Flavisolibacter tropicus: one gene and its partner. The protein of the gene in region 2 interacts with the protein of the main gene of each other region in a pairwise test. Links are inferred from orthologs where the notes say so. Each region holds a gene or a part of one and is shown on either strand. Other genes may lie near its edges.

Region 1 (16,707 bases), 870 kb from region 2 along the record:
CTTAAAGTTACAAAAAACCATCCGCTCGTCAATTAGATTTAATTGACGGATCTCAATTGTATTCCTAATTACAGCGAAAGCCTTCTTAAAAATTCTTCCATCCGCAATCCAAAATTTCTTCTCCTAAACGTATTTCGCTTATTTTGTTGCCTTAACACTTAACCGATAATAATGAGCAGAATTCTCATAGTAGACGACGAAAAGGCAATACGCAAAACCCTTACAGAAATCCTCTCTTTTGAAGGCTATACCATTGAAGAAGCACCTGACGGTGAAGAAGCGCTCAAATGTTTCAAAGAAAAAACATATGATGTAGTACTCTGCGATATAAAAATGCCCAAACTGGATGGTTTGGATTTTTTGCAAAAAGCTACTGAACATAACCCAGATGTCCCTATCATTATGATTTCCGGTCACGGTACTATAGAAACAGCTGTAGAGGCTGTAAAAAAAGGTGCCTATGACTTTATACAAAAGCCACCAGACCTCAACCGCTTACTGATTACGATCCGAAATGCAAAAGAGCGTAATAACCTTGTTACCGAAACTAAAACACTAAAAAGACGAGTTACCAAGGTGCAAGAGATGATAGGTGAGTCTGCACCCATTCACAGGATCAAAGAAACTATTGAAAAAGTAGCACCTACAGAAGCACGTATTCTGATCACTGGCGAAAATGGTGTCGGAAAAGAACTGGTTGCTCGTTGGGTACATGAAAAAAGCAGCCGTGCTTCAGGTCCATTGGTAGAGGTGAACTGTGCTGCTATTCCAAGTGAACTGATTGAAAGTGAGCTCTTTGGCCATGAAAAAGGTTCATTCACTTCCGCCATTAAACAACGCATAGGTAAGTTTGAGCAGGCCAATGGTGGTACGCTCTTCTTAGATGAAATTGGCGATATGAGCTTATCTGCCCAGGCCAAGGTACTGAGGGCACTTCAGGAAGGAAAAATTACCCGGGTAGGGGGCGATAAAGAAATCAGTGTTGATGTTCGGGTTATTGCTGCTACCAATAAAGATTTATTGAAGGAAGTGGAGGCAAAGAATTTCCGTCTTGACTTATATCATCGCTTGGGAGTTATTCTTATTCATGTGCCTTCGTTAAATGAAAGAAAAGACGATATTCCTCTCTTAGTAAATCGCTTTTTACAAGATATCTGTGCCGATTATGGGGTTGCCAAAAAAGCAATTGACCCAGACGCCATCAAATTATTACAAGAATATAATTGGACTGGTAATATTCGTGAACTACGCAATGTGGTAGAGCGTTTGGTAATCTTGTCTGGTAAAAGTATTACCAAGGATGATGTTACCAGCTATGTGCTCCCAAAGTAATTAAGCCTTATCATTAGCGTTAATTTCTTGTCACGAAGTCATCTTGCTTTTTATAAAAGCATAGATGGCTTCGTCGCTTTTTAAAAGACGAAGATTCACAAATGTTCGTGTAGCAGCAAGAGTACTTGCACCCGATGCTACGATTGTTTTACCCGGTAATGCTTGACAGAGCAACTCAAAATAGTCATCAATTTCAAATCGTGTGAAATTGGTTATGATATGCGTGAAAATATATTCAATAGGGTTTTGTTGGACTATTTCCTTTACTTGTTGCAGCTTAATATTTGAGCCTAAATAAATGGTTGACCAGCCCCACTTCTTCAACATATAATTTAAGAAAAGCAGCGGCATCTCATGATACTCTCCATCTGGCGTAAACAACAGTATTTGGCGATGTTTATCATTGCTGGCGGTTAACTTATCCGTTTCAGCTATGATTTTATGTTGAATTAAGTAAGAAGAAAAATGTTCTTGTGCCGGAATAACATTATTGGTCATCCAGAGCACTCCAATACGTTTTAGAAATGGATAACAAATTTTAGATATGGCTTCTTCCATTCCAAACTTCTCTATTAACTCATCCAGTATTTGATGAAAAGCTTTCTCATCAAAATCAATAGCTGCTTCAAGAAGTGTTAAAATAAATTGTTGATGATCTTTCGATAGCTTTCCTACTTCTAGTACAGAAGCAATAATTTCTTCTTCAGTTAATGCGGCAATTTTAGAGATCTTCCAACCATTATGATAAAGGAAAGCTATGCGTAGCAAGCGTTTCAGGTCTTCATTCTCATAATAACGTTGTTTGCCTTCTGTGCGCTTTGGTTTAAAAAAATGATAGCGCTGTTCCCAGATCCGGAGCGTATGTGCTTTAATATCACACATATTCTCAATGTCCTTAATCGTAAAATTTTGCATTGCCTACACTTTATTTCCTATTTTCATTGCTGTTGGATTTAGCAAAAACTTTGCGCTGCTTCCGCAGCAAGAGTGATTTAAAATAATAAATTTGTCCGTTTTAAAGTCAACCTAATGCCGTTAGAACACGTATTCATTGTTTACTTAGTCTCCTTATTACTGGTTCTGCTCCCGTCGTTTGGAATAGCAAAGATGTTTCAAAAAGCTGGTGTTGAAAGCTGGAAAGCCTACATTCCTTTTTATAATACCTGGGTAATGCAGGAATTGGCCAAGCGTCCCAAGCATTGGGTGTTCTGGCAATTCATACCTGTAGTAGGTTGGTTTATTACACCCGGTATCTTCATTGAATTTGTAAAGTTATTTGGCCGTTTCACTTTTGGCGAACATATACTGGCTGCGTTGGCAGCTCCTTTTTACTTTCCTTATGTGGGAAATAACCCCAAGATCCATTATATAGGACCAGAAGGGGCTAAACGTTATCACAAACCCAGCTGGCGCGAGTGGATTGATGCTGCTATATTTGCAATAGTTGCAGCTACGCTGATCCGCACCTTTGTGTTTGAGGCCTATACTATTCCTTCAGGCTCTATGGAGAAGACCTTACTGATCAACGACTTCCTTTTTGTAAGCAAGTTTAGTTACGGTCCACGTATTCCTAATACACCTTTGTCTATTCCATTTGTTCACAATTATATACCTGGCAGCAGCCGTACTTCTTATATTAGAGGTGTACAGTTGCCTTATGTTCGTTGGTTTGCAAGCCCTGTGAAAAGAGGCGATGTTGTGGTATTTAATTTTCCTGCTGGTGATACCGTAATTAACTCACCAGAATACCAGTCGCTACGTCCGTATTACGATGTGAAACGCGCTGCTAAAGCTGGCGACATGCAGTCGGAATATGTATTGTCTCACCCTGATGAATACCCGATTGTTGTGCACCCTGTAGATAAATCAGATAACTACATTAAGCGTTGTGTGGGTGTGGCAGGCGATACACTTGAAGTGAAAGGTGGCCAAGTTTATATTAATAGCAAACCAGCTGAGGCTCCGCCATATTCACAAATCAAGTATTTGGTGGAAACAAAAGGACAGCAGCTGGATGAAGAGGCCATGAAAGATTACAATGTAAATCTGAATGACCCTAACCAAATAGAGCCTCAAGGAAAGAACGTATTTAAGATGATGTTGACGAATGATGGCCTTCAAAGAATGGTTAAAGATGGGATCATCATTAACTATCGTCCTTTATTAGAAGAGCCGGCTACTACCGATCCTCGCTTCTGGGGGCAGGTATTGTTTCCGTATGATACTTTACATAAATGGACAGTTGACTTTTTCGGACCAATCTGGATACCTAAAAAAGGAGCTACATTACAGCTAACGCCAGAAAATTATACGATTTATGAGCGAGCTATACGTACGTATGAGCATAACGAATTTTATATGCAGAATGGTAAGTTCTTTTTAAATGGAAAAGAAACTTCTTCTTATACATTTAAAATGGATTATTACTGGATGATGGGAGATAATCGGCATGAGTCACAAGACTCCCGCTTCTGGGGCTTTGTTCCTGAAGATAGAGTAGTGGGTAAAGCTTGGATGATCTGGTTTAGTTGGGATAGTGGTCCACGATGGAACCGATTGTTCAGAATAGTAAAATAAACGTATCTTTAATTGCCCCAAACAAATCGTGCGGGGCATTTTTGTCTCTTAACGTTACATATGAAAGAAAACAAGTTTGAATTTTCGTATAAGGTTTACAGTGGTATAGAAGAATTACCCGAAGACCAACAATGGCTGCTAAATGAGGCCAGAGAAGTTACTGAACAAGCCTATGCTCCTTATTCTCATTTCCAGGTGGGTGCAGTTGCCCGATTGGCAAATGGCGAAATCGTTGCCGGCAGTAATCAGGAGAACGCTTCTTTCCCTGTAGGTCTTTGTGCAGAACGCGTTTTGCTCGCTTCTGTTGCTTCTTTATTTCCAAAGGTTCCTGTTGAAACAATCGCCATTAGTTATAAGGGGGATGGCCATAAAAGTGATCACCCAATTTCACCTTGTGGTATTTGCCGACAGTCGCTACAAGAATTTGAATCTCGGGTTGGACACCCTATTCAATTGATCTTAGGTGGCATGACAGGGCCTGTTTATATAATAGATAGCGCTAGTCGTTTATTGCCATTAGCCTTTACATCAGAAGAATTAAAGACGTCTTGATCATTATAAGATAGAGAATACTTATTAATAGCTGTCTAAAAGGCAGCTATTTGCTTTTAAAATGGTAGAGTTTGTACACCACTATGAAACTTGGCTTCATGTTCCAATAGCCATTGTTTTCGCCAGAGACCACCAGCATAACCTGTAAGGCTGGAATTACTTCCTATTACGCGGTGGCAAGGAATGATAATAGCAATTTTGTTGCGCCCATTAGCCGTTCCTACAGCTCTTATTGCTTTTACATCGCCTAATGTCTTGGATAAGCCCATATAGGAAACGGTCTTGCCATAAGGAATATCTTGCAAGGCAGTCCAAACACGGGTTTGAAAAGTAGTTCCGTTCAATTCAAGGGGTATTGAAAATTCTTTACGTTGTCCTGCAAAGTATTCTTCTAACTCTTGCTGGCACTGTTTTAATAAAGGATGCGTATCAGAAGTTGCTATGGCTTCTTCCCAAAAGTTTACAGTTGTAATGCCCTCATCACTGCATTGCAGCTGCAAATTACCTACAGGAGAGGAGATATAAGAAGTATACATTAACCAATTTTTTGCCCGTTAGAAACAGGTTGCTGTGGTTGTAATAATACCACATTTTTGTTTTCGTCGTAAATGCCTAAAACCAGGCATTCGCTGAAGAAGTTGGCAATCTGCTTTGGTGGGAAATTGACAACAGCTATTACTTGCTGGCCAACCAGCTTTTCAGCTTCATATAAATCGGTTATCTGTGCAGAAGATTTTTTAATACCTAGCTCTCCAAAATCAATAGTTAACTGGTATGCAGGCTTTTTTGCATTGGGAAAGTTAGTTGCAGATAGGATAGCGCCCACCCGGATATCTATTTTATCAAAGTCGGCCCATGTTATCGTTTCCATAGTGTAGTTATTGATCCAAAAGGCTAGCTAGTTGAAGGAGCTCCTCGCTTTTGTAAAAATTCTTTTCATCATCAAAACACTTAGCCATTTCTTCCAATAAGTTTTGAATTACCCTCTTATTGCTATAGGGTTTAAAATAAGCATGTACAGGTGGAACAGAAATTCTTTTAAAATAGGCCTCTACATCCTTATGAGAAAATACTTGTCCAGATGTAGGGTCAATAAAAAACTCTATTTTATTGATATGCTGGTCTTCCGATTCCGAGCTATAACCAGGCTTGAAATACGCCAATACAAATTGCTTGGGTAGATCAATTGCTTTTACGGGTATGTCCAACAAATCACACAGTATCAAATACAAGATTCCATTGCTTATCTGGTTACCTCTTTTGGTTTCTACAACATTATGTAACAAAAAGTCATTGACATTACTGTAATTCAGCTCATTACTCTTCAAGCCGTAATAACCATATAGAATTCCAGTCACAATGCGTACTTGCTCTAATGGGGTTAGGTAATTGTTTAACTCCAGCCAAATATTACGGCGTAGCTTTTCCATTTCTTGCAAAGTAGAAGCCGTTGAGAGGTCTGGATATTGGAATTTTGAAGCCAATAAAGCTCCCACCATAAGGTCGTGGTGTCCCGCTAGGCTCCATTGACGGAAATCTTCTGTCAGATCGGTTAAGTGCAATCGGTGAATTAATAACTCAATTCGTTCTTGGGTGTCCTCGCTTACCGTATTCTCCCATAAGTCCTCCAAATTTGGTATTATGGTGCGGCCAAATTGAATAATTCGTTGTGACACAGAGCCAAATACTTCGTCGTCAGGATCATCTATTAACTTAAGTAGGGCTGATATTTCTTTAGTTTCTTCCATTCAACACAATCTCTAAAATAATTATGCCTTTATTTCTTAGAGGACTTCTTGGCAGCTGCCTTTTTAGGAGCTGCTTTTTTTGCTGCAGTTTTCTTGGCAGCTGTTTTTTTAGCAAACGCTCCAGGTACTTGCTCTTCAATCATTTTTTTAACGTCTTCTAACGGCAAGCTCTTTACTTCATCTTCCGTATATTTCTCATTATTTGCTTTTCTTCCCAGCTTCAACATTTTCTTGCCAAAACGGATAAAGGGACCCCAACGGCCGTTTTCTATGGAGATCTTTTCCGACGGCCACTGTTGAATAAAGCGGTTAGCTTCTTTTTCAACTTTTTTCTCAATTAGCTCATTAATATCATGCTGCGTCAGAGCGTCAAAATTGTAAGCCTTTGGAACATTAATAAATAGTTCATTCCACTTAATAAAAGGTCCAAACCGGCCTTTCCCTTTGGTTACGGGCTTACCTTCGTAGTGGCCTATCGGAGCATCAGCTATTTGCTTTTGATTGATCAATTCAATCGCCTGTTCCATGTCTACTTCCAATGGCTCTACACCCTTAGGTAAGGAAATAAAGTCTTCACCATATTTTACATAGGGACCAAATCGGCCTGCGTTCACTGCCACTTCAAGGCCATTATATTCACCAAGTGTTAACGGCAACCTAAACAGATCCAATGCCTCATCTAAGTTGATGGTTTCAATACTTTGATTTTGCTTTAAGCGGGCAAAACGAGGCTTCTCTTCATCTTCAGTTGTCCCAATTTGAACCATTGGACCATAACGTCCCATACGGGCAATCACCGGCTTACCGCTTTGCGGATCGTATCCAACTTCACGCTCACCTTTAACGCGCTCGGCAGTCTCAATCGTTTTCTGTACATCATCCTTAAAGGGATTGTAGAAATCATCGATCATTTTATTCCAGCGCATTTTACCTTGGGCCACATCATCAAACTCACCTTCAATACGCGCTGTAAAGCCATAATCCATAATATCATCAAAGTACTGTTTCAGGAAATCTGTTACTACCAAACCTAAGTCAGTAGGGAAGAGCTTACCTTTTTCAGCACCTGTATTTTCAGTTTCGGTCTTTTTAGAGATCTTATCGCCACTAAGGGTCAATACCTGATAATTCCGTTGTACACCTTCTTTGTCACGCTTTTCTACATAACCTCTTTTTTGGATGGTTGAAATAGTAGGCGCATAAGTAGATGGACGTCCAATTCCCAGTTCCTCTAGTTTTTTTACAAGGGAAGCTTCCGTATAGCGAGGCAATGGACGCGTATAGCGCTCAATGGCTTTCATTTCCTTTAAGGGCAGCTGCTGTCCTTTGGCAAGTGGTGGCAGCATTGATTCCTGACCTGAAGTTTCGCCATCCTCATCGTCTACATCTTCGCGATATACCTTTATAAAACCATCAAATTTTAGCACTTCTCCTTCAGCACTTAATTCCGCATTGTTGGTAGACACATTGATCTTAGCAATTGTCTTCTCCAATTCTGCATCAGACATTTGACTAGCCATGGTACGCTTCCAGATCAGTTCATATAAACGTTTAGCATCCGGGTCGCTTACGGTTGTATGTTGCATATAAGTCGGGCGAATGGCTTCGTGTGCCTCTTGCGCCGACTCATTTTTATTCTTATACTTTCTAGACTGATAATATTTATCACCAAAGCTGGATTTGATCGTGTTCCGAATGTCCTCCATCGCTGTTTCGCTCAGGTTGACACTATCAGTACGCATATAGGTGATATGCCCATGCTCATATAGCTTCTGTGCTACCAGCATCGTACGGCTTACACTATAGCCCAACTTACGGCTAGCCTCCTGCTGTAGGGTAGAAGTAGTAAAGGGGGCTGCTGGAGTACGTTTAGCAGGCTTTACCTGAATGTCTTTTACCGCATAGTTAGCACCTATACATTGTTGTAAGAAGGTTTCAGCATCTGCAGCATTATTAAACTTAGAACCTTCTGCTTTAAACGAAATAGATTTTCCAGCTGAATCTGTTGCCGTAAAAATTGCCTCTATCTTAAAGCTGCTTTGTGTAACAAAAGCATTGATCTCACGCTCTCTTTCAGCAATAATGCGCACCGCTACACTCTGTACACGTCCGGCACTCAGGTTGTTCTTCATGCTTACCTTACGCCATAACACAGGACTTAACTCAAAACCTACAATGCGATCCAGTACACGACGTGCCTGTTGCGCATTTACCAGGTCCATATTTACAGTGCGAGGCTGCTTAACGGCTTTTTGAATGGCAGGCTTAGTGATCTCGTGGAAAACAATGCGCTTGGTCGTTTTAGGATCAAGGCCCAATACTTCACATAAATGCCAGCTAATAGCTTCTCCTTCACGGTCCTCATCCGTTGCCAACCACACTTCGCCACTTTTTCTGGCCAGTTGTTTCAGTTCGCTTACAACCCGCTGTTTCTCATCGGGTACTATATATTTTGGACGGTAACCGTTTTGAATATCAATACCCATGTCATCCTTCTCGAGGTCACGAATATGGCCATAGCAACTCTTTACCTCAAAATCGCTCCCCAGGATCTTTTCTATGGTTTTTGCCTTTGCAGGCGACTCAACAATCAACAAATTCTTCGCCATATATTCTATTTGGATATAGGTTTATAGATTCGAAAAACGTACAAGTTTACGGCAAGAATAGGAATTTTTACGAAAGAACCTATTTTTAATCGCTGCCCTAAACTTCTTATTTTAACTGTTTCTCAATAGCAGCTGCTACTTTGGTTGCCCATTTTTTATATTCTTTTTCAGATGGGTGCAAACCATCTTCAGCCACTAACGAAGGGTCTTGGGCGGCATCTCTTGAGCCTTCTGTTATTTCAATATAGTGTACTTTATATTGTATTGCCAATGCCCGGTTGGCCGTATTGAAAATGTCTATTTCTTTAGAGATCTTTTCAGGGTCTTTCTCTTTTGCAAAGGGCGTTACCCCATAATCCGGTATAGAAATTACAAAAACATGCTCTTTTTTATTATCAGCTAGTAATATTACCTTTCCTAATAACTTTTCAAACTCAGATGTATATTCTATTATAGCTCTTCCTCGGTATTGATTATTAACACCAATTAGTAACGTTACAAAATCGTATTTTGGTAGGAATTGGTAGCCCGCAATGCCATTCCATAACTCATCCGTTGTCCAGCCCGTTTTGGCGATGATCTCAGCAGCAGAAAAAGAGTGCCCTTTCTCTCTCAGGTTTTGTACTACCTGGTAAGGAAAGCTCTGCTGTATCAAAACGGCTTCACCTATCGTATATGAATCGCCTAATGCCAGATATGTTAGTTTCTTTTCCATTTTATTCTTCTTGGTAGGGTGTTTTTAAAATTAATCATTCAATGATTATAAAAACTCAATGATCTTTTTTGCTACATTATTGTCTCTATATATACGACGGTGCCCAAGCCCCTCCGTAATATAAAAGGCAAAGTTGGGATAGTTTTTTTCTATTACGGGTTTAACATCGACCAAAGGTGTCATGTTATCATTTTTATCATGACACCAAAGTACCTGAGCTTTTATTTGATCAGCTGCACGATTTACAGAAAACCAGCCAATAGGCTGATTCCCTTGTTCTTCAATCAATTTATCAAACTCTTTTCTTACAGCAGTATCCAGTTGAAGAAACTGGAAAAAGCTATCAGCTGCTGATGAGGTTTCAGTAGCTGGTGCAATTAAAACAAGCTTATAACTTTTGTCATGCGACCATTGCTCCATGGCAAGGCCTATTGCCAGTCCTCCTAAAGAGTGAGCTAAAAAGTTTTTTATCGGTCCAAATCGTTCATTCAGAAAGTTGATGAATTCTACATATAATAATACATTGATCATCTTTCCGCTACTTCTTCCATGGGCAGGAGCATCAAGCGCTAATACACAATAGCCTTTTTTAATCAGTGGCCTTACATAGCGGTCAAAGTTGATGACACTGGATTCGAACCCATGAAGGATCAATATTTTTTTGTCAGATTCCTTATTCCAACGATAACCTTGAATTGAAAATTCTTTAAAATGAAACCGCAACTTTTCTGCTTGTTCAAAAATATCGGGCAACTTTTTCCTATTCCGATGCTGAGGGGTGCAGAATAATTCAAAAGCCTTTTCTGCAGCTTTCTTTTTGGATATGGAAGAAAGAATACTAAATTTTGTTCGAATATATTTAATAACCAGTCGTTGACTTAACCGCATTTTGTAAAGATAAAAATGGATATTGTTATTATTGGTACTGGAAATACCGCAACTATATTAGGCAGGAAATTGAATGCCGCTGGTCATCGCATCATACAGATCTTTGGCAGAGATGCAAAAGCTGCCTCTGAGCTAGCCTATGAGTTAAACACAGAGTCTACAAACTATTGGAGCGTGGTTAACCGTAATGCCCATGTTTATCTTTTAGCCGTTTCAGATATAGCCATTGAAGAAGTTGCAAAAGAATTAAAACTTCCTTATAAAGTTGTTGTGCATACTGCGGGTGCTGTATCTAAAGAGATCTTAAAAGAATCCAGCAACCATTATGGTGTTCTTTATCCGTTGCAAAGTTTGAAAAAGGAGAGTAGCTACCTACCAGAAACACCAATATTAATAGATGCCAGCGATAATGATACATTAATGATTTTGGAAATACTAGGAAAAAGTATTTCCGATACAATAAGCCTGGCAAACGATGCGCAGCGCTTAAAACTGCATTTGGCGGCTGTATTCTGTAATAATTTCGTTAATCACATGTATGTGCTAATAGAAGAGTACTGCCAAAAGGAAGGGCTGGACTTTCAGCTTTTACTCCCCTTGATACAAGAGACGGCTCAACGCATTCAAACAATACCACCTGCAAAATCTCAAACAGGGCCGGCTAAGCGACGAGATACAGCAACAATTGAAAAACACTTGGCATTGATGGAAAGCTATCCCGATCTTAAATCTATCTATCAATTATTAACGAAAAGTATCCAACAACACAATTAATGCCTTTCAACTACATTTGCCTCATCACAAATTAGCTAATTAGCCAATTAGCTAATTAGCTAATTTTTATAAATGAACGTTCTTTCTTACTTCAAGCATATTACAACATTCGTTTTTGATATTGATGGCGTTTTAACAGACGGAACTGTCTTGCTTTTCGAAAATGGTCTTCAAGCACGTCAAATGCATGTTAAAGATGGCCTAGCGTTACAAATGGCCATGAAGGGAGGATATAGGGTTCTTGTTATATCAGGGGCCTATTCTGAACCCGTATTACAGCGTCTGCAATATTTAGGTCTCCAGGATATCTTTTTAGCTATTAAAGACAAAAGAGGTTTTTTGGAAAAGTATATTACAGAAAATAACCTGACATGGGAGGAAGTATTATTTATGGGTGACGATCTTCCTGACATTCCTGTATTAAAAGAAGTAGGCTTATCTTGCTGTCCCGCTGATGCAGTTACAGAAGTAAAAGCCGTTAGCAAATACATTTCTCCGGTAAATGGTGGGTATGGTTGTGTACGGGACGTTATTGAAAAGGTGCTAAAGCTTAATAATAAGTGGTACGTCGATACCGAAGTAACTTCACGCTGATACTAAACCGCATTCATGAGATTGATCCCTGCTTTTTTCCGATTAATACGCTGGCAAAACGGTTTATTTATTATTCTAACGCAGCTACTATTTTATTTCTGTATTTATAAATCAGTAAATAAAACGAATGAGTCTTTACACCAAATTACATGGCTTATTATAGCATCTGTTTTTATCGCGTCAGCTGGTTATATTATCAATGATTATTTCGACCTTAACATAGACCGTATCAACAAGCCCGATAAAAATGTAGTGGACTCCGTTATAAGTCGCCGCTGGGTAATTCTCTGGCATTTGCTTTTAAGCATTTCGGGTATTTTAGCAACAGCCATTGCTGTATCATTCCATAAGTGGTATCTGATTTTGGCAAATGTGGTTTGTGTCATCTTGCTGTGGCTTTATTCTACTTCCTTTAAGCGGAAGCTTTTAATAGGAAATATAGTAATCGCCCTTTTAACGGCTTGGACAATACTTATTTTATTCTTTGCAAAGGTCTCTTTTCTTGCAGCGTTTAACTCTCCGGATATAGAAACTATAAAGTTCTTTAGAGTGGCCTTCCTCTATGCTGGCTTTGCGTTTATCATAACAATTATTCGAGAGGCAATAAAAGATGTGGAAGATATGGCTGGTGATAGGCGTTACGGGTGTAAAACGCTACCTATTGTAGCTGGGGTTACAGCCACTAAAATATATACGGCTGTATGGATAGTGGTTTTGCTGTCTGCCTTGGTAGTATTACAGCTGTACATTTTACAGTTTCAGTGGTGGTGGGCAATTTTATATCTCACTCTAGGTGTTATTATTCCATTGGTCTATTTGTTTCTACAACATTACAAGGCTAAGTCAAGCCAAGATTTCGCCCGACTTAGTAGCTTGACCAAATGGATTACTTTAGCTGGAATTTTATCAATGGTATTCTTTAGAATCTATTTATAATAATGGCAAATTATATACTGGCATCGCAGTCTCCAAGAAGAAAACAGTTGCTAGAGTGGGCTGAAATTGATTTTGAGATAATTGTACATCCAACCGACGAGTCTTATCCAAAAATACTTTCTCCAAAAGAAGTTGCCATCCATATTGCAGTCGAAAAAGCGCGGGCTGTGCTGCCACAAGCAAAAGGAAAAACGATTATTGCCGCAGATACAATTGTTGTACTAGGTGATGAGATCATAGGCAAACCCAAAGACAGGGAAGACGCAATAACCATTTTATCGAAACTTAGCGGGCAGCACCATAAGGTTATTACAGGTGTAGCCATTATAAACAAGGATAAAGAGATCTCATTTGCCGATATTACCGATGTAGAATTTCATCCCTTAACGCAGGAACAGTTGGTTTTTTATATTGATAAATATAAACCTTATGACAAGGCCGGCGCTTATGCCATTCAGGAATGGATTGGTGTAGTAGGTATAAAACATATTACAGGAGATTTTTATAATGTAATGGGGCTTCCGGTTAGCCGTGTTGTACAAGCCTTACAACAATTTAAGTAGGTTATTTTTTGTATTTTTCGGTATGACCGAAAAACTGCTGCAATACATCTGGCAATTCCAGTATTTTAACCGTGCCCATTTGCAAACAACTTCAAACGAAGTACTCCAAGTACTTTTTCCTGGGCAACTGAATACCAATCAAGGACCTGATTTTTTAAATGCGCGTATAAAGGTTGGTGACACCATTCTTGTTGGTTCCATAGAACTGCATATAAAAGCATCTGAATGGCATAAACATCGTCATCAGGAAGATAAAAATTACTCGAATGTTATTCTGCATGTGGTTTATTCAGACGATGTAAATGATATCGATGCATTTCCAACACTTGAGCTAGCTTCTCGTATTTCAAATCTTCTTTTAGATAAGTATACGGCCCTGATGACAACACCCTCATTTATCAGTTGTGCCTCCAGTATCAGTGGTATACGAGAAATAACAATGATGTCTTGGAAAGAGCGCCTGCTGGCAGAGCGACTAACCCGGAAGGCAAAAGTTATTTTTGATTTTTTGCAAGCTACCAATCAACATTGGGAAGAATGTTTCTGGTGGCTACTGGCAAAAAGTTTTGGTGGAAAAGTAAATGGAGAAGCATTTCAAGCAATTGCTCGTACTATCCCATTAAATCTATTGGCCAAACACAAGAACCAGATCCATCAGTTGGAGGCTTTGATATTCGGGCAAGCCGGCTTATTACAGGCCAATCATACAGAAGCCTATCCCAAAATGTTGTATAAAGAATACCAGTTTTTAAGTAAAAAATATAACCTAAGGTGCATACATCAACCGCTTCACTTCTTACGTATGCGACCAGGTAATTTCCCTACAATACGCTTAGCCCAGCTAGCCATGTTAATTCATCATTCGCATCACTTATTTTCAAAAATTTTAGAAGCGAAAGAAAGTAAAGAGGTCTGGCAATATTTAAAAGTAACGGCCAATGACTATTGGCACTACCACTACCGGTTTGATGAAGAAAAAAGCTATATGCCTAAGAGATTGGGTGATGATGCAATTGATAGCATAGTTATCAATTGCATCATACCTGCATTGTTTGCTTACGGTTTATATAATAACTTGGATCAATACAAGAACAAGGCGTTGCAATGGCTCGAAAATACAAAAGCCGAAGAGAACGCCATAACAAAGGGGTTTAAATCCCTGCATGTCGATAATCTTTCGGCTTTTGACTCTCAAGCGTTGATAGAGCTAAAGAATGAATATTGTAATAATAAACGATGTTTGGAATGTACAGTTGGCGTTCAGTTGCTTAAGCAAACAAATTAGCGAACCGCCCTGCATTTTCTATAGCGTCCGCTGGCTGCTTCGGACGGTGTAACAGCGCGTGCACAGGAAGCCAATAAAATAACAATCAGGCAAAATGAAATCAGTCTTGTAATCATAGAGTTGGGATTAGATGGTTTTTAGCGACACAAAAATCTAAGGTTAAAGCATATTGAATCTCCTTAATTTGAATGAAATGTAGATTTTAAAGTATCAATTTGTTTAATTGTACAGACTTCTTATATATCCTTCTGTATGTGATTTCTCTTACTAGGTTTCTCTTACAAGTTGAATTGGTTTTATATAAATTTTTGGCCAAAATCAGGCTTATATAACAAGGCCTAACTAATCTTAATTTGAGATTGGTTAGGCCTATATTAAATAGAAATAAAAAAATACTTACTGAATTGTTTATTGAAGCATCTTCAAGCACATTACTAATTTAACAACTATTAGAAAACTTCATCCCATTTTTGCATATCTTTTTTTGAAGTAGTTTAAGAAAACGCTGTACTTAAAATTGGAAAGACTAAGACCAGTTACCCCAATTTACCTGTACTTCAATATCGGGATGAATGCTTTTCATAACAGGACAAGTATCACCAGTGTGTTTTAGAATTTGCCTTTGTTTTTCATCCAGGTTGGCTAAAGTTTCTGGTATATGAAACGTTAAATTAATCCCACTTACTCGTCTGGGTTCGGCTTTCATAAACTTTTCAACATCAATTTTTACACCTTCTAAATCAAAGCCCATAGTGCGAGCTTTTATGCCCATAACTGTAATCATACAAGAGGCTAGCGAAGTGGCTAGTAAGTCGGTAGGAGAAAAGCGTTCACCCTTTCCATTGTTATCTACCGGAGCATCTGTTTCCATGGCAGATTGGGAGCGTAAGTGGGTACAATTGGTTCTTAACTCTCCTTCGTATACAACTATTGAAGTCATTGTCTTTTTTTGCCTAAATTTACAGAACAACGTATCAAACACCGTGAAAAAATACATTCTAGCCTCTATACTACTAATTTTAGCCGCCACAATCAATGCCCAGAATACTTCTTCCCCTACATCAGATAAGAAAGCTGAAAAACGTAAGGAAAAGCAACAGCGCTTAAGCTCATTAACCAAGCAGGAAGAGGAAGGCGTTTTGAGTTACCGTAAACAAAGTGCTTTTGGTCTTCAGCTTCGTACAAATGGTTATGGTTTCTTCTACGAATTAGGGCGAGCTAGAACACCCCGATTTACAAACATTTATTCAATAGAGTTTACCGAGATAAAAGACCCGAAAGAGGACAAACAATCAGGTTCTGGCGGTTTTTTAGGTAATCCACTTATTTATGGTAAAATAAATAATTTCTACCAGGCCAAGCTAGGATTTGGACAGCAGTACCTTTTCGGTAACAAGGGCAATAAGAATGGAATAGCAGTAATGGGTCTTTACCAGGCTGGTTTAGCTTTTGGCTTCCTGAAGCCTTATTATGTAAGGATCTATGATAATAACGTTGAAAGAGATATTAAATACGACGATGATAATAATCTATTCCTTGAACAGGCTCAGTCAGGTAGTGGTTTATCTAAGGGCTGGAATGAGCTGAAATTTGAGCCGGGTGTTTTTGTAAAAGGAGCTCTTCGCTTTGACTTTGGTCGCTTTAATGAGCAAGTTCAGGCTATTCAAATTGGCCTAAGCCTGGAAGCCTATAATAAAAAGATTCCCATCATGGCTTTAAATGAAGGGGATCGCCTTTTTGTTCAAGGTCATCTGGCTTTCGTTTTTGGCCGCCGTAAATAAATGAGTTAATCACTTCATTTAGTTGATTTGCTAGCCTTTATGCATTGATTTCCTTGATTTGTAGTGTTTTAAAGAAGAGGTGTTTGGATTTGACAGAATATGCTGAACTTTGCAGCCGATTCGCTAATTCTAATTGAATATTGAGGTTTTGAATAGTGAATCTTCATTTTAGAATTGTTATCCATGATTGAACTTCCTATAGTAGCCGCAGAACAACCTATAAAAAGAAATAAACCAGATTGGCTTCGTGTTAAATTACCAATTGGACAAGAATATAAACACGTACGTAACCTGGTAGACACGCATAAATTACACACCATCTGCGAAAGTGGTAATTGTCCTAATATGGGTGA
Region 2 (16,512 bases):
TGTATTATCATCCTTAGCAATCACATACATCCAGGAATAACAATCTGCCGCATAATCCTGCTTACTATTTACTGAGGTATAAGCATAACCCCAGGTATCTACAGGCATCAGCATGGTAGCGCCAGATGATGTATTTCCGTAGATATGTGCATAAGCCACAATGGGTACATCGCTTACAATATGAATGGCTTTATTGGTAAAAGCTCCTTCCCCACCCGTACCACCATAAGACGGTGGAAATGTAAAGAAACGGGCATCAATGGTTCCTGACTTAGGAATAAAATCTGATACAATAACTGTATTTGCAGGTACGGTATAGTTTTTCACCCAAGCGCCTCCCGCCATGCTTACTGTAACATGGGCAGTTTGTTCTGCACTTAAGTAGATCACCATTTCCTGGCTATTCGCAAACAGACTAGTTGGATTTGTAACAGACCATTCCATATACTGATGGTGGCCATAGCCTACCCAGAACTCTTTCCCTTTGTTGGAAAGATCCTGGGCAGTGCTTGCCATTCCAATGAGTACTGAAACCAGTACTGTAAGCCGTTTTATTGTGTTCTTCATAAGGTTAGATTTAACGTACCAGGTTAATGCTACCCTTCTTATTTACCACTGTTCCATCATTTAAAATCAATCTGCACACATACAGATACACTCCCGATGGTTGCAGCTTGCCTTTTTGGGTACCATCCCAAGCACGCTTCTGATCTTTCGATTCATAGATCTTTTCACCCCACTGGTTATACACCATGAACTGCATTTCTTTTATTACATAACCATATACTTGCAACACATCATTCATTCCATCACCATTGGGCGAGAAGCTGTTAGGAATATAGATCTGGTCTACTTGCGCTTTTCCTGTAACGGCTAATGACTGCATGTCTTTACAACCACCTTTGGCTTTCACCGTCAGGGTTACGGATTGTAATGGCATCAGACCTGATACCGTATGTGTTAGACTGTTAGGTGTTGTTGCTTCCCAAGTGTTGCCACCATCTGTAGACACATCATAGGAAGTAGCTCCTTGTACAGCGCTCCACTTAAAGCGAACCATGTTCACACTTGCAGAATCTATGGTAACAACCGGTGTTGCCAGATCGATCAACTGCGTAGCTGTTACTTTTTTGCGGCTGGTGCTTGCACAACCTGTACTAATAGCTTCCACGAAATAATCGGAAGTGCCGTTCACGGTAGTTGTGAAATTGGTACCCGTGCCTACCTGGTTGCCTCCGGTAGCTGCATTGTACCATTTGTAGGTTACTGCAGCAGCAGGGTTCTTAATCGTAAAGGTGACATTGCTACCCTTGCAATTAGAAAGCGTATCTTTTACTACGTCTACTGTTGGACGTGCATTTACCGGCACCTTCTTGGTTGTATCGCCCACACAACCATCCGGAGTTACCAACTTCAATCTTACATTAAAGGTGTCGCTTGTACCATATTGTTTGCTTGTGTTTTGGGTTGCAGCAGAAGTACCATCGCCAAAGGTCCAGTTCCATTGGGTTACGGTTACACCATTTCCACCTGAACCACTGAAGTTGGCTATATCTCCAATACAGTTTGTATAATTTACTGTAAAGTCAGCTTTTGGTGCTTGAACCACCTTCACCGTCAACATCGTCTCCAATGTATTGTTACAGCCTTCAATCTCCGGATGTGAATAGCTAACCGGAATATTATACGTACCTACTTTGCTAAACGTATAATCCTGCGTTAATGTGAATTTGTAATACTTCTTATTGTTAACCACTACTGAATCAATAGCAACAGGGCTTAGCAGGGTAACATCTGTTTTTGGATTTAACTGAGGTACCTGGCTAAATCTCCAAGTGAGTGAAGTAGGTTTCACTGGCACCAGTACCGTTACCTTAAATGGTGAATTGGTACAAGCATATGCACTGGTAGCTCCTGTTGTGCTCAACGTGTTAGTAATAGAAGACAATACATTCAGGTTCTTCACCAATGTACCCAGGTTGTATCCATAACTTTCCTGGTTGCCTTCACCATACACAATACCTGTAAAGGCAGAATCACTCTGCACCCAGCTTTGTCCTGAAGTGCCACCCCACTGCTTCACCACTACTGAGTATCCCGGCAAATTAGGATGCGGATAGGTATGATTGAACGTGTTAGAACCGTCAATGGTTAATGAATTCAAGCCATTGGTTGGGATGACCAACGTGAGATAATTGACATTAATGGCATCCAGATTATTTCTATAAAGACGCGTCTGTTTAACAGCCTGCTCAATTGGGCTTAGGTAGAACAGTTCCGGATCGCCATCTACTAAGGAGCTACTTCCAGGACAAGAGCCGCCTGATGATGCCATATACTGGGCTACCATTACTGGTTTATTAGCTTCGATATAGTCGGCTGTGCCACTTTCAAACTGGTAATAACGATCATTTACCAAACCAAACAGTGTTGTGCCATTTACTTTCACCTCTGTTGCAGGGTCTTTTACCATTACGCGGTAAATACTGGTCTGGAAGTTTTTAGGCGAAGCCGCAATAGAAGTAGGCGCTGTCAGGTAACGCGTACCCCATGCCTGAGATGGGAATACTTGTTGGAAGAGCAGATCTCCCCCATCACCTTTCGATGTACTACATCCTAAACGGGTACGAGAACTTCCGGAGAACACCCCAATAGGGAAACACTTTCCACTTGCGTTAGGCACTGACACAATCTTACTTCCTGTCAGATCAACACCGTCAATACCATTTAAGTTGGCACCCAGTACCTGGTATACTTCTCCTTTATTCAATGTAACTAAAAAAGGTACATCGGCAGGGTGGCCTCCCACAGTTTGATTCGATGGTGTTATTTGTATATAAGTACTGTCGTTATCAGCCACTACAAAGAATGACGAGTAAGTCGGTTTGCCGGTAGCACCTGGATAGCTTTGTCTTGCATTCAAGCTGTAATATTCATAGCCATAAGTGCCTACTGGCAGCAACATGGTAGCGCCAGAGTTTTTAGAAGAATAAATATGCGCATAGGCTACAATTGCCACATCACTCTCAATGCTAATACCTCTATTTGATTTACCTTCTATCAACAGACGGCTATCATAGAAACCTGTTTTAGGCATCCTGTCTGAAGTAATAGCCGTGTTGGCTGGAATGCTATAGGTTTTCATCCAGTCGGTACCATTTACTTTAACCGTAACGGTAGCAGGTTCTGCACCTGTACTTAAGTAAAGCACCATTTCCTGAGCGTTCTGATCTATAAAGTCATAGCTATTAGCATAACCTACCCAGAAGCGTTTACCCGTATTAGAACTATCTGTCTGCAGGGTAATTACCTGTGGTGGCGGAACTGCATTTACATCGGACAAGCCGGTAAAGCGATATAGCTGATTCAATGCTTCTTCCGTAATAGCATTGGCGGCTGTATCTACGGTACTGTTGGCACCTACCAACCAACTACCAATGGCATCGGTTCTACCCATGCGGATCTGGAATTGGTGGTTGATAAAGCCTTGCCAAGGATCAATGAAAAAGTCTTTCTTGGTAAAGCCAGTTGCACTACCAGTTGTTTGTACATCTGTGTAATAGTACATATATGGCGTAGCTGATGTTAAGCCCGGAGGTGTAACTCCAGAATAACGGCGCATTTTCACTTCCGTTGGCACGGTGGTACCCCATGAGATCGTAGATACAGTATCCGTACCCATCATAAAGGTTTGCATACCACCAGCCACTGGTGTAGCCGGAATAGCGGTTAACACCGGAGGTACAGATGTAGGTACAAACTCATAGGCACCTAAATCGGGCACACCGGCTGTTAGCGTTGTTGGCCTTGGCGCATTATTGAAATCATAATCGTTACCCGCAATCTGCACACCACGACCATGCATAGCCCACACTGCTGAATCAGCTATATTAGGCTGCAGGTCTACCTCACTCATAAAGGCTGGCTTGTAGGCAATGGAATTCAGATCCCACATACTTGCATTTCTCCATCCGCGGAGGCTAGAATAGAACCCTGTAGGTGTTTGTATTATTGAAGACCCGCTTGAATACAACATGTTGTAATCACTGGCGGTAAAAGATTGATTAAATGTATAGAAGGCTATTCCTCCGCCATTGTGCGCAAAGATGTTGTTGCGGATATCTACCGTGTTATTGGCATGATAGAAATATGCTGCATAATTATGACGGGTAGAAGCAGAAGCGCTATAAATAGAATTGTTATAGTATTTCGTGCTATCGTCATTAAAGCTATATAAAGCGTAAGAGCTATCAGCTGTGGTTGCCGTTGTTTTAATACTCACCACGTTGTTGACGGTATTGCTGTTGGTTGTGTAATAGTTACTCAAACCATAAACCTTACCGGTGATGTTGTTGGTAGCCAGTACGGTATTTCCCGCCACCTTACCACGCTCCGCATTCGTACCATCGCTGTAAAACATGTAAATACCTTTTATAGTATCCTTAGCATTACTAAAGGTTACCTTATTGCCAATAACCTGGTAAGCCGAATCAGCAAATCCAGCATAAACTCCATATGAAATAGAATTCAATGGAGCAGCCTGATTGACGGTATTATTACTAATACGAATACGGCTGGTATAGGATGTATGAATACCGTGATGATAGGCACCATTTATGGTATTGCTATCAATGACATTCAAGGAAGTTAAATTGGTTTCTGATGTACCACGGAAGTAAATACCGTTGGAACCATTGGTGATGGTATTCTTTTTAATGACATTATTTCCTCCCTTTAAATTATTGGCATAAATACCTACTACGTTTTGCGTTGTCGTTGCAGTTACCGGAGCACTAATCGCTGTGGTATTAATTCTCAGGTTTACCAAACTGTCGTAAGAGGTTGTATTAGCCATATCAATTACACGCCCGTTGGTAGCGTTCAGAGCGGCAATAGTCATGTCCTTATAAGTAATATAGCTGGCACTATCCAATTGCAGCACATAGTTTTTGGTAGCACTAGTAGCATTAAAATTCAATGTTACAGAAGCTGGATCGCCATTCGCACTTTGGAAAGTAACGCGGCTGTTTGCACCAGCACCAGGTACTTTGTGCATACGTACTTGTTCTGTGTATATACCAGGGGCCACATTAAACGTTACACGACCTTCAATACCGCATTCCATAGCTAAAACTGCATCTTTAAATGACACGTAGTTTTTAGGAGCTGCTCCCAATGCCGGATTTATGGTGTAGTCATCCGCCGCCATCAAGCCCGAGTTCAACGATATCGATACCGGTAATGTACGCACTGTGTTACCGCTACAAGTTACCGCTACGCGTATGTCCATAGAAGCACTGGCTTCAATTACTGTATCAGGGAAAAGCTTCGGCGCGCCCAAGGGCAAATAAGGTCCACCGGCCTTTGAGTACTCCCACTGGAAGGAAATGCCACTACCGAACGTATTTCCGCTTAAGCTTAATACTATAGGTGTACCCATACAAATACCTGATGAAGGTGTAGCTGTAACGCTACCTGCGGTAGGAGGCGTGGTACATGCCGGCACTGCTATTTCATACGCACCTACATCTGGCGTTGTGGCAAGACGAGCGTTTCCTTCAATATCGTCTGCGATAATGACACCCGTTCCCCTATTATCGAAATTCGGAGAGGTAGGCTTCAGGTTGCCGGTAGCCGGGCTAGTATAAACCGGATCAATATTACTTGAGTTCAGGTCTTTACCTGTATTGGATCTCCAGGTAGCCAGGCTAGTACGGTTGGCACTTAGGAAACCTATATATGACGAAGCCACAGGTGCCAGGTTAAAGTTGTTATAATCGGAAGTAAATCGAGTGGTAGGTGTAAAGAAGTACAGACCATATTTATTTCCTGTACCGCCACGCATGATGGTGAAAATATTGTTTTTCAGATTAATGCCTTCAGCATCTGTAGTCTGGTAGAAACCATACGTAGGATTCGTTGAAGTATTAGCTGTATTATCTAATGAAATGGTATTATGATAATAGGCAACGTTATCTGACCCAGCATTATAAATACCATACATTTCCCCTTGTCCATTGGTGTTATAGATCAGGTTATTGCTAACCAGGTGCGGCCGGTCAATGGCTGCATCTGTACCGGTAAAGTAAATACCATAAAACTTAGCTGTGCTAGATGACAATTGATCAAAAGAATTATGGATCCGGTTTTTAGAGATACGCATTCCATCACTTACACCTGTTGCGTAAATAGCATAAACATCTGTTGCTGTAGAAGTGTTACGCAATGGACGATAAAGTTCATTACCCTCTACCAGTGTATTAGTGGTGTTACCCAAATAAATACCATAAACATGGTAATCTTTTACCTTATTATTTATAACGCGGTTATCAGTAATCAAAGCGTTGGTATTACCAACTACAGTAATACCCCACTGACCACCATTGACAGTATTACCTTCAAACGTATTATTATCACACATTGAATTTCCAGCAATACCTCCACTTGTATTAGACGCATTAATTATAATACCGGCGTAGGAAGTTGTTGTGCCACTAATATTCGCATTGACTGTACACCTTCTGATCCAATTGTAATCTGCGTTGTTCATCAAATGCACACCAAATTTGAATGCATCGATTGTCAGGCTATCAAAGGTGACATAATCCGCTCCATTCAACTTAATGACTGCCAGCTCTGTAGTGGAATTAGAATTAAACGTAAGGGTGTTACCATTACCATTGAATGTAACGGTGTTAGTGGCCGAAGTACCACGGATTGAGTCCAGGATCACCTGCTCGAAATATGGCCCACTACCGCTTACAACATCAAAGACAACAGGCCCGGCGATACCACAGCCCATGGCATTTTTGGCTGCATTGAAGCTAACAAAGTTGGTAGCAGAAGCAGGGGCATTTTTATTGATCGTATACGTACCACTAGACAGTGGTTGTGTTACAGTAATCAATATAGGTTCGGAAACACTGGTAAGTCCGCTACACGTTGAAGTCAGTCGGTAGTATAAGTTAATAGATGGCGCCAAAATAGCTGTATCCGGATTTGAAAGGGCATAGCCCAGATTGCTGAATGGCCCTGCAGCAGTAGTGGCATATTGCCACTGGAAAACCTGGCCTACACCAAAGGAGTTACCTGTAGCTGTTAACATCACAGGCGTTTCGCTACAAACCGGGGTTTCGCTTACGGCAATAGAGCCAACAATTGGCGGTGTCACACAAGCTGGTGCTGTAAACTCAAGAGCACCCAAATCAGGACTAGTAACATTGCGCACTACACCATCAAAATCGGTAGTGATGCCTGTAGGAGTACCTCTATTGTCAATAGAAGCATTTTTAGGTTTCAGATCACCGTTAGCCAGATCCGTAAAGAATGGATTGCTGGAAACGGAGTGGGCATCCTGACCGGTTGCGCCGCTCCAGCTGGCCAATGTTAATCGCGCTGCATTCCAGAAACCTATATTATTTACTCCGTTAGTGGAAGAAATGTAAAAGTCGTTATTATCGGACAGCAACAAGTTAGTACCCGCATTCATATACACCGCCGCCTTGGAGCTGGAACCATCGCGGGTAATGTTTATGATATTGTTTTTCAACTCAACACCATTCACATTATTGCCTTTTTGGTAATAGCCGTAGGATTCTTGAGTTGTTGTACTGCTAACAGGTTTTCCATCTATGGATAGCGTGTTGTGATGGAACCAAACGTTGGATGAACCGTTGTTATAAAATCCATAAACATTAGAGCTACCGGTGAGATTATAGATCTTATTGTTGCTCACCATGTTTTCGAAAGTAGAAAGAGAAGCAACGCTATTAAAATAAATACCGTAAAAGGCAAAAGTGGCGGCAGGATACGCTCCAAACGGATTTGTTATAATATTCCTTGTAACGTTGGCCTTGGTGCTTAGATTGGTAAAATAAATTCCATAGAAGTCTTTATCCAGCACTCTTTCAGGACGCGAAATGGTATTACCTTCTACAAGTGTATTAAATGAATAAGCTACATAGATACCATAGTTAAAAAAGTCCTTGACGGTATTATTAATGATCTTATTACTACCTAGTGCGTCCGTAGCGCTTCCCACCAGGATCACACCATAATGCCCTCCATTAACTGTATTTCCGCTAATGGTGTTGTTATCGCATTTTGCAGGCCCTGCATCTGTAGGGAAGCTTGCTGCATTACTCACCACAATACCGGCAAGGCTAATGTTTTGCGTAGTAGCAGACTGGTCGATATTGACCGTACAATTATTAATTGTATTGTTATCAGCGTCGTTTAATAAATGAACGCCATATGCATTTTGTGTGCCCTTAGCTGTTATAATAAGGTCATTGAAGGTGATATAATCTGCCCCATTCAACTTAATTACAGCTGGATTAGTGCTGCTCGTTGAATAGGAAAGCGTATTACCATAACCATTAAAAGTAATATTGTTGACCGCTGAAGCACCCGTTATTGGTTGTATGGTCAGCTGTTCGTCGTATGGCCCGCTACCAGCCACTACGTTAAACGTTACCGGGCCACCGATACCACACTTCAAGGCATTATAGGCGTCATTGAATGACTGGAAGTTCGATGCACTTTTTGGCGCCAATTTATTAATGGTAAATGTCCCTGTAATGGTAGCTGAATTGCTAACTTTCACACCTGCAGAAGGAGCCGAACTACCACCATTTGAACAGATTACCTTTACACGATAATATGTAGTAGCAGACTGTGTAGTAGTAAGCGTTGAAGCAGTAGCATTATTAATATCATTCCAATTGATACTATCTGCAGACGATTGCCATTGGTAAGTGATACCAAGCGCTTCTGTAGCACCGGTAACGCTTAATGTAAATGTCTCAGTACATACAAACGCTAAAGAAGAAACGGCAGTACCTCCTACTGGTGTACCCGTACAATCCGGGAAATCAATTACATTGATATTATCTAATCCAATATCTGAAACTGATGCATCTGATACGCCCTCAAAACGCAAGACAGTAGCAGCTGACGTAGCGTTGAAATACAAGGTTTTTGTTCTCCACACAGCAGAAGCCCGTGCACTATCCAGCCTGGTATAAGTAGCCCCGTTATCGGTAGACAATGATATCACCAAGCTATCGTTACCAGCTGCATTGATGTAATCGAACATCAGTCTTTTCCTGGCGACCACGGTATTGGCATTTAGATAAAGATCCAATTTACCCTTGGTGCCATTTGTTGAATTAGCAGAATGGAAACGAGCGGAATAAACCCCAGCCGAAGCAGCTGGTGTATATGAACCATTACCAGATGTCCATTTAGCGGAGCTAATATCATCAGACCTGCGCCAAGCGTTATTACCAGTAGCAGGGCTGTTACGCCAGTAGCTATTTGGCACATCACTCACATCGCAAATACTTCCCCATGCAGCTTCAAAGCTCTCGCTATAAGGTAGCGAAGCATAAGTTGGGGTAGCAAAATTGACCATTACCGAATTGGTATAAGTTGTATTGCCCGAACAAATAATTGCTCTTCTGAAATAGGTAGTACTGTTGATACCGCTGGAAGTATAATCTTTGATTGTAGCAGCAGGAATATCTGTCCAGTTACTATTATCCGTAGAACTTTGCCACTGGTAAGTGATACCTGTACCGGTAGTCGCACCCGTTACAGTGAAAGTAAAGGAAGTGCTGCTATTACACACACTAGAGAGTGAGGATACTGCTACACCTGGAACAGGCGGCGTAATACAGGCGCCTATTGTAAACTCCATAGCACCAGCATCGGGTGTAGTTAATGAGCGAGATCTATCATCAATATCTTTATCAATATTTACATAGTCGCCAAGATTATCAATAGAAAGATCAGTAGGTGTATAGTTTCCAGCACTTGCATTTGCAAACAGCGGATCCACGTTTTTGCTTAGAAGATCATACCCTTTTGAGTTCCAGTTGGCCAAGGACACCTGGTTTCCAGAATAGAATCCTATACCATTTGTACCCGCAGGTGAGTTTATATATAAAATGTTATTATTAGAAGTGATCGTCGAGGTAGTTGTATTAAAATAAAGACAGTTCTTGGCTCCGCTTCCGCCCCTGGTAATATAGAATATATTGTTCTTCAAGTCGATACCAGTTGCTGCAATTGTCTGGTAAAAACCACAGGTGGCGCCGGCTGTAGCAGCTGCATTATCCAGCACTACCGTATTGTGATAATACTGCGCATAGTCTGAGCTGTTATTATACAACGCATATATAATTCCTGAACCACTGTTAAACTTATAGATCAGGTTATTGGATATCTTGTTTTCTGAACCGCTTGTAGCATCACAGGCATTTGCATAAATGCCATAGGCATTTTTTGCTTGTGTTGTAGCATCGGAAATTGTATGCGTGTCGTGGATGCGATTGGCATTTACTATACATTTTTTATTTCCTGCAGCTAATTGAATACCTGTGAAAATGTCACCATCCACCCTGTTTCCACGACTGATGTCATTAAATGAAACCACTGCACCATTGTTGTTGGACAGATCAATACCATTAGCATAGAAATATTTGATGGTATTGCGTGTAATAGTATTGCTTACTGCGTTCAAGCTACCTGCTGCGCCATAGATAATAACCCCTTGAAAAGCACCGGTAATTGTATTATTACTGATGATATTGTTGCTAGCGCTTCCTGTAGCTGTTACAGAAGTATTGGAATTAGAAACTACAATACCGGCACTGTTATTTTGAGTTGTATTGGTAACAGCCGAAATATCGATGTTACAATTGGTAATGTTATTATTATCGGCACCATTGGCTAAATGGATACCCCAGCCAAAGCTTGAACCAGCCTTGGCTTTTATAGTAAAGTTGTTGATGGTCACATAATCGGCTCCATCTAAACGGATAAGATACGGTGTAGCACTGAGTGGTAAAGCCTGGATGGTGGCGCCGTTCCCATTAAAAGTTATGGTATTTGCAATCGATGCCCCATTGATAGCGGGAATGATCACCTGCTCATTATAGGGTCCGCTGCCGGATTGAACATTGAATACTACAGGTCCGTTTATACCGCACTTCAGTGAGTTAATGGCATCTGTAATTGTCTGGAAATTGCTTCCGCCTGTTGGTAAGGCTGCATTAATAGTAAAGGTTCCTGAAATAGCCCCTCCACCAGTTACTCGCACGCTGGCAGAATATCCTGTAATGCCAGTACAAGTAACAGCTACGCGATAGTATGTAGGTGAAGACTGAGTTGTTGTCAATGCGGGAGAAGCGGAAGATGCACCTAAATTAGTCCAGGTGGCATTATCCGGTGAGCTTTGCCATTGGTAAGTCTGACCGGTACCAATAGAGCCACCCGTTACATTCAATGTAAAGTTGGTGCCCTCGCAAGCACTTGTTGCAGAAGCTATAGCCTTTCCTCCTAATGGCGGTGTGGTACAGGCTACCGATGGCTGAAACGCAATACTGCCAATGAAGCCAACTGGCGTTGTGGCAGGCGCGGCCGAGAAAGCGCCCGCATAGCCTGGACTAAGTGGATTATCCTGCGTATAGATCTCCAGACCGCCTCCTTTATAAACGTTAGGCGTAGAACCAGCCAAACCATACGAAGGGCCATTTGCTGGCCCTGAAATAGCGAAACGATAGGTAGTATTGGCAGGTAGAATAATATTTAAACCTGTAAACAGGGGGGTGATACCCGATGTAGCGGGGGCACTCTTGGTAACATTAGCTACTGACACCCAGCCATTTGCCGTGTTAATTGCTAATGGAGCACCAGTTGTGCTAGATGTATTATACCATAATGAGAATGAGCCGGAAATGCTATCCGGAACATAATTACTAACATCGGTAATAACGATGGGCGTAGCATTGGTGTTTCTAACCCCGAAAACAACAACACCGGGTACGGTTGCTGAAGGGGGAGTGATACTTCCAGATGCCGGCACCGGCGAAGTGACCGTCATTTGCGCCTTCAAAAAGGTCACAGACAGGACTGTTATTAGAAGAAATAGTACTTTACTTCTAAAGGCAGCCATACAGCTTGTTCTCATAGCAAGATTTTATATTGTACAGATCAGTAATTAACCAATAGTTAAAGCCGTAACTACATCATTCAACACATGCATGATCACATTCCATTTTCCACTTGCAGATAGGGCGGTATATAAAAGCATTAGCAATCCTTAGGTTTGCTAATGCCAGCATATCATTTTCTTTTTTTGTATAAAGGATAGTATTTCCACATCCACTTCCCTCTCTTCTCTCCTACCCGATTTAAACAATCATTAAACAGGATAAGACGTCATATGACGCCTATTTAAAAATTAGTGACATGTGTACAACAGGCACAATAGCAAGCAATCGTTCATTCGTAAATCTGAATGTGCCTGTACATTTATTGAATACACACAGAAACAGAAAACGGGGGGATAGATGTTAAAGAAATTTTAAAGGAGCTAAGAGGTTAAAGAGGGAAAGAGTATGGTTCACAGGTTGAAAAGTTGACAAGGAATAAGGAAGAAAGAAAAGCGAATATTGAACAAGGAACAAGGAATGTTGAATTTTGAACAAGGAATGTTGAATTTTGAATGAGGGAGGGAATGTTCAAGGTACAAAGAGGGAATTGAGAGATTAAGGTAAAAAGGGCCCCAGGTTGAAACCAAGGGCCGAGCTTATCTGTATTTACTGTTTATGAAGAGACTCTTTTATCTATATATACAGCACACAAGGTTCATACTGGTTTTTCTCTGAAAACCAGATACCTGCAGTGCATCGTTTTAGCTATCACCATTGGATAGGAAACTGTTGGGATACGGCTTAACCAACCCAGCCTTTTACCTTTAGCCATTACACGCCTTTATAATACCTATTTAATTAATAGAAAGGCTTTGAATGACACCTTATTATTAAGTTGAAAGCACCTCTCCAAGAGATGAAAAGGCAAGCAATCGTTTCACCGTTTGACGTATACAAATGATGGTGTCGGTTAAATACAAACGCCAGTGTACTATAAATACAGTGAACACAAGAAATGGGGGGATTGGGTTAACGAGTTTTTTTTAAAAAACTTTAAATACGGTATCCGTTCAAGTAGTGACCAACCAATTATTATTTCAGTTTTTCCATTTTATACATTTGCATTATGATCACCTCTCTACATATAAGCCCTGCCACAACTGATGACATTCCTAACCTTGTTCGGCTGGTTAATAGTGCCTACCGTGGGGATAGTGCCAAAAAAGGATGGACACACGAGGCCGACCTGATCAGTGGGACTGAGCGTATTGATGTTGCGTCAATTAAACAAATGCTGAAGAAACCCAGTTCGGTTATACTAAAGTGTACAGATGACACAAACACAATTGTGGGGTGCGTATACTTGGATAAGCAGGCAGATAAATTATACCTGGGTATGCTTACCGTTTCCCCCGACATCCAAGCCCGGGGCATTGGGAAACGTTTATTACAGGCAGCTGATGAATATGCCCAGCAGAATCAGCTGCACCATATTATTATGACAGTCATTAATGTTCGTAAAGAGTTGATTGACTGGTACAACCGCAACGGTTATACTGATACGGGTGAGCGCCAACCCTTTCCTACCGATGGTCGCTTTGGTTTGCCTCAAACCCAACTGGAGTTTGTCGTATTGCAAAAGACCATATCTGCCGCTCCCTAACATCAGAAAAGCCGTCCCGGTTATTTGCGTTTCATTTCTTAGGTTTGCGCCTCTTAAACTATATGAATGAAAAAAGTAGCTGTAATAGGTGCGGGTACCATGGGTAATGGTATTGCACACGTTTTTGCACAGAATGGTTTTTCTGTAAACCTTATTGATGTTTCTCAACCGCAGCTGGACAAAGCGCTGGAAACTATCTCCAAAAACTTTGACCGACAGATTGCAAAAGGCAGCATTGGAGCAGAAATAAAGGAGGCTGCCATGAATAATATTACCTGTTTTACTACTATAGGTGCTGGTGTTGAAGAAGTAGAATTGATTATAGAAGCCGCTACCGAAAATGTAGACCTTAAGCTGGAAATTTTTAAGCAGATAGATGTTCATGCACCAGCCAACTGCATACTTGCTACTAACACGTCTTCAATATCTATTACCAAAATAGCCTCCGTTACCAATCGTCCCGAGCAGGTAATTGGTATGCATTTCATGAACCCGGTTCCAGTAATGAAACTGGTGGAGATCATCAATGGCTATGCTACAACAAAAGAAGTATCTACTACCATTGTAGAATTAAGCCGCCAATTAGGCAAAGTACCTTGTGTAGTAAACGACTATCCTGGCTTTATTGCCAACCGCATTTTGATGCCTATGATCAATGAAGCTATCTATAGCTTGTTTGAAGGTGTGGCTGGCGTAGAAGAAATAGATACCGTAATGAAGTTAGGTATGGCCCACCCAATGGGGCCGTTACAACTAGCCGACTTTATTGGCCTGGATGTATGTCTTAGCATTTTGAATGTATTGCATGAAGGCTTCGGCAATCCCAAATATGCTCCTTGTCCCCTGTTGGTTAACATGGTTACCGCCAAGAAACTTGGTGTCAAATCTGGCGAAGGTTTCTACACCTATACAGCCGGCAGCAAAGACATGGTAGTTAGTAAAAGTTTCAAGAAATAACAAAGGGCTGCAAAAATGCAGCCCTTTTAAATATTAATTCATTTCTAATGTGGCACTAGCAAGATTGCAACTACTTTCGCGACGTCAAGTACTAGTCAATAGAAATCGAAAAAGTTGGAAGGGTGTTAATTCACTTTCCTAACATCTAAGGAATGCAGTTCTTTTAATTGTTTTAGACAGGAATCTTCATCAGCTTTTGGCACACCTATTTTAGTCCGGCAAAAGAGCTGCATTTCATTTTCTAATACCACACAACCGAAACGTTTTACAATCAGCATCACCTCATTCATTAACGTATAGTCGAAGTTAAGCTCATATTCTACCAGTACAGGCTTTTGCAAAATACGTGTCAACTGCAGGGCTAATGTAGTTGAAGTTTTATAGGCATTGATCAAACCAGGCACTCCTAACAATGTACCTCCAAAATAACGTACCACTACTACGGCAGTATTAGTCAACCCCTTGCTATCGATCTGCCCTAAAATTGGCTTGCCGGCTGAACCAGAAGGTTCTCCATCATCACCAGCCCGAAAATTGTTCATATCAAATCCTAAGCGGTAACCAAAACAATGATGCACCGCTTTTGGATGTTCTTCTTTCAGCGCTTTCCAACGCTTCTTAAAGTCTTCTGCAGTTTGTATAGGAAAGGCATAGGCCAGAAACCGGCTTCCCCGGTCTTTATATTCGGCCACCGCCTCTTTCTCAATCGTATTGTACGTATCCTTCATGAAGGCCGCAAAAGTAGGCATAAATGCTATGTTTCACGCAGAAGGGAGAATTTCATATTGCAGGTTGCAAATTACCTTAACCAAATGCGATTAAGGCAATGGCACCAATAGCCAGAAGTATTCCTATCCAATTAATAATCGATAGTTTTTCTTTAAACAGTAAAGCTGCCATTATAGAGCTAAAAAGTACAATGCCCATATTGTTCATAGGAATAATGGCTGCGCTGTTACCCGGGCTATCTTTCAATACTTTAACCAGGCACCAGATGGAAAAATAATTGGGTACACCAATTAATATACCAGCTAAAATACTGTAAGGGTTAAAGCGTTGCTTGCCTTTAAGAACAAAAATTAGTAAGGCGATTAAACCAAAGGTGCTGGCTGTACCAAATGAAGCAATGAGGTATGCATTACTATTTGATTCATTCAAGAAGCTTTGCTCTACATACTTTACCAGTGTATCTAACGATCCGCTTCCAATGAATAAAATAACAGGTAGTATTATAGGCAATAAACCCAACGGCTTTTGCTTATCCGTAGGATCTTTTTTGTGCGGTATACAGGTAAATATTACAGCAACCAACGCCAAAAGCACCCCCACTATTTTTAGCCATGTTGGCTCTTCATTGTACAAGTAAATGGAAAAAGCAAAAGGAATAACCAATGAAAGCCTGTTGGCAACAGACGCTACCGTTACCCCCAATTTTTGTGTAGTGTACCCTATGACATTAAATAGACTTATAAATATAGAGCCCATAATCAAGGCCCACTTAAACCAAGGCTCTTGAATGGATTCACTATTTAACGGGAAGGCGCCATTTACAATAGAACCCGTTATCACACAGGTCAAATAATTAAAAACAATTGCCTGAAAAGCAGGAATATTATAGCGCTCTACTACCTTAAAAGACAGTGTGAGATAAGACGTTAATACAATGGATCCAAGTAAATAGAACAAAGGTGTACAGTTTTAGTCGAGCAATTTTTTATAGGAACGGATACAGTCTGATTGCACTATTTGCGAGAGAACTAAGTCATGGTTTTTTAAAATTGGTGCTGCCAATCCTTCACCAAGAGCCAGCTTCTCATTTGTAATTACACAAGCCTCATCCCACATACCCTCATCAATAAAACTTTGTAGTAGTCGCGTCCCTCCTTCTACCAGCACAGACTGTATATTTAGCTGGTATAAGGCATTAGTGATCTGGTGCACAAGACTCAAATC

Evidence for each region.
Region 1: the proteins of SY85_RS05975 (region 2) and topA interact in binary tests that used the Escherichia coli proteins (3 or more experiments, as listed by UniProt). The link is inferred for Flavisolibacter tropicus from one-to-one orthologs.

The regions. Positions count from the first base shown.
Region 1 is NZ_CP011390.1:578,725-595,431, forward strand. Bases 6,029-9,182 are described here. They hold topA (type I DNA topoisomerase), read right to left. Parts: upstream 8,819-9,182; coding sequence 6,239-8,818; downstream 6,029-6,238. Other genes in these bases: SY85_RS02385 (transglutaminase family protein), read right to left, coding at 6,029-6,209; SY85_RS02395 (SGNH/GDSL hydrolase family protein), read right to left, coding at 8,925-9,182. In the rest of the region: SY85_RS02355 (sigma-54-dependent transcriptional regulator), read left to right, coding at 172-1,332; SY85_RS02360 (MerR family transcriptional regulator), read right to left, coding at 1,363-2,247; lepB (signal peptidase I), read left to right, coding at 2,362-3,909; SY85_RS02370 (cytidine deaminase), read left to right, coding at 3,970-4,461; SY85_RS02375 (methylated-DNA--[protein]-cysteine S-methyltransferase), read right to left, coding at 4,518-4,997; SY85_RS02380 (tRNA-binding protein), read right to left, coding at 4,997-5,332; more of SY85_RS02385, read right to left, coding at 5,340-6,028; more of SY85_RS02395, read right to left, coding at 9,183-9,533; SY85_RS02400 (alpha/beta hydrolase), read right to left, coding at 9,579-10,421; SY85_RS02405 (Rossmann-like and DUF2520 domain-containing protein), read left to right, coding at 10,437-11,195; SY85_RS02410 (KdsC family phosphatase), read left to right, coding at 11,268-11,789; SY85_RS02415 (geranylgeranylglycerol-phosphate geranylgeranyltransferase), read left to right, coding at 11,805-12,725; SY85_RS02420 (Maf family protein), read left to right, coding at 12,728-13,288; SY85_RS02425 (DUF2851 family protein), read left to right, coding at 13,311-14,573; SY85_RS02430 (OsmC family protein), read right to left, coding at 15,100-15,513; SY85_RS02435 (hypothetical protein), read left to right, coding at 15,557-16,354; lipA (lipoyl synthase), read left to right, coding at 16,538-16,707. UniProt on the Escherichia coli protein: Releases the supercoiling and torsional tension of DNA, which is introduced during the DNA replication and transcription, by transiently cleaving and rejoining one strand of the DNA duplex.
Region 2 is NZ_CP011390.1:1,441,380-1,457,891, forward strand. The notes cover bases 13,497-16,455. They hold SY85_RS05975 (IMPACT family protein), read right to left. Parts: upstream 15,309-16,455; coding sequence 14,685-15,308; downstream 13,497-14,684. Other genes in these bases: SY85_RS05965 (GNAT family N-acetyltransferase), read left to right, coding at 13,497-13,602; SY85_RS05970 (3-hydroxyacyl-CoA dehydrogenase family protein), read left to right, coding at 13,669-14,559; SY85_RS05980 (EamA family transporter), read right to left, coding at 15,364-16,245; ribD (bifunctional diaminohydroxyphosphoribosylaminopyrimidine deaminase/5-amino-6-(5-phosphoribosylamino)uracil reductase RibD), read right to left, coding at 16,258-16,455. Outside these bases: SY85_RS05955 (PKD domain-containing protein), read right to left, coding at 1-567; SY85_RS05960 (Ig-like domain-containing protein), read right to left, coding at 578-11,974; more of SY85_RS05965, read left to right, coding at 13,066-13,496; more of ribD, read right to left, coding at 16,456-16,512.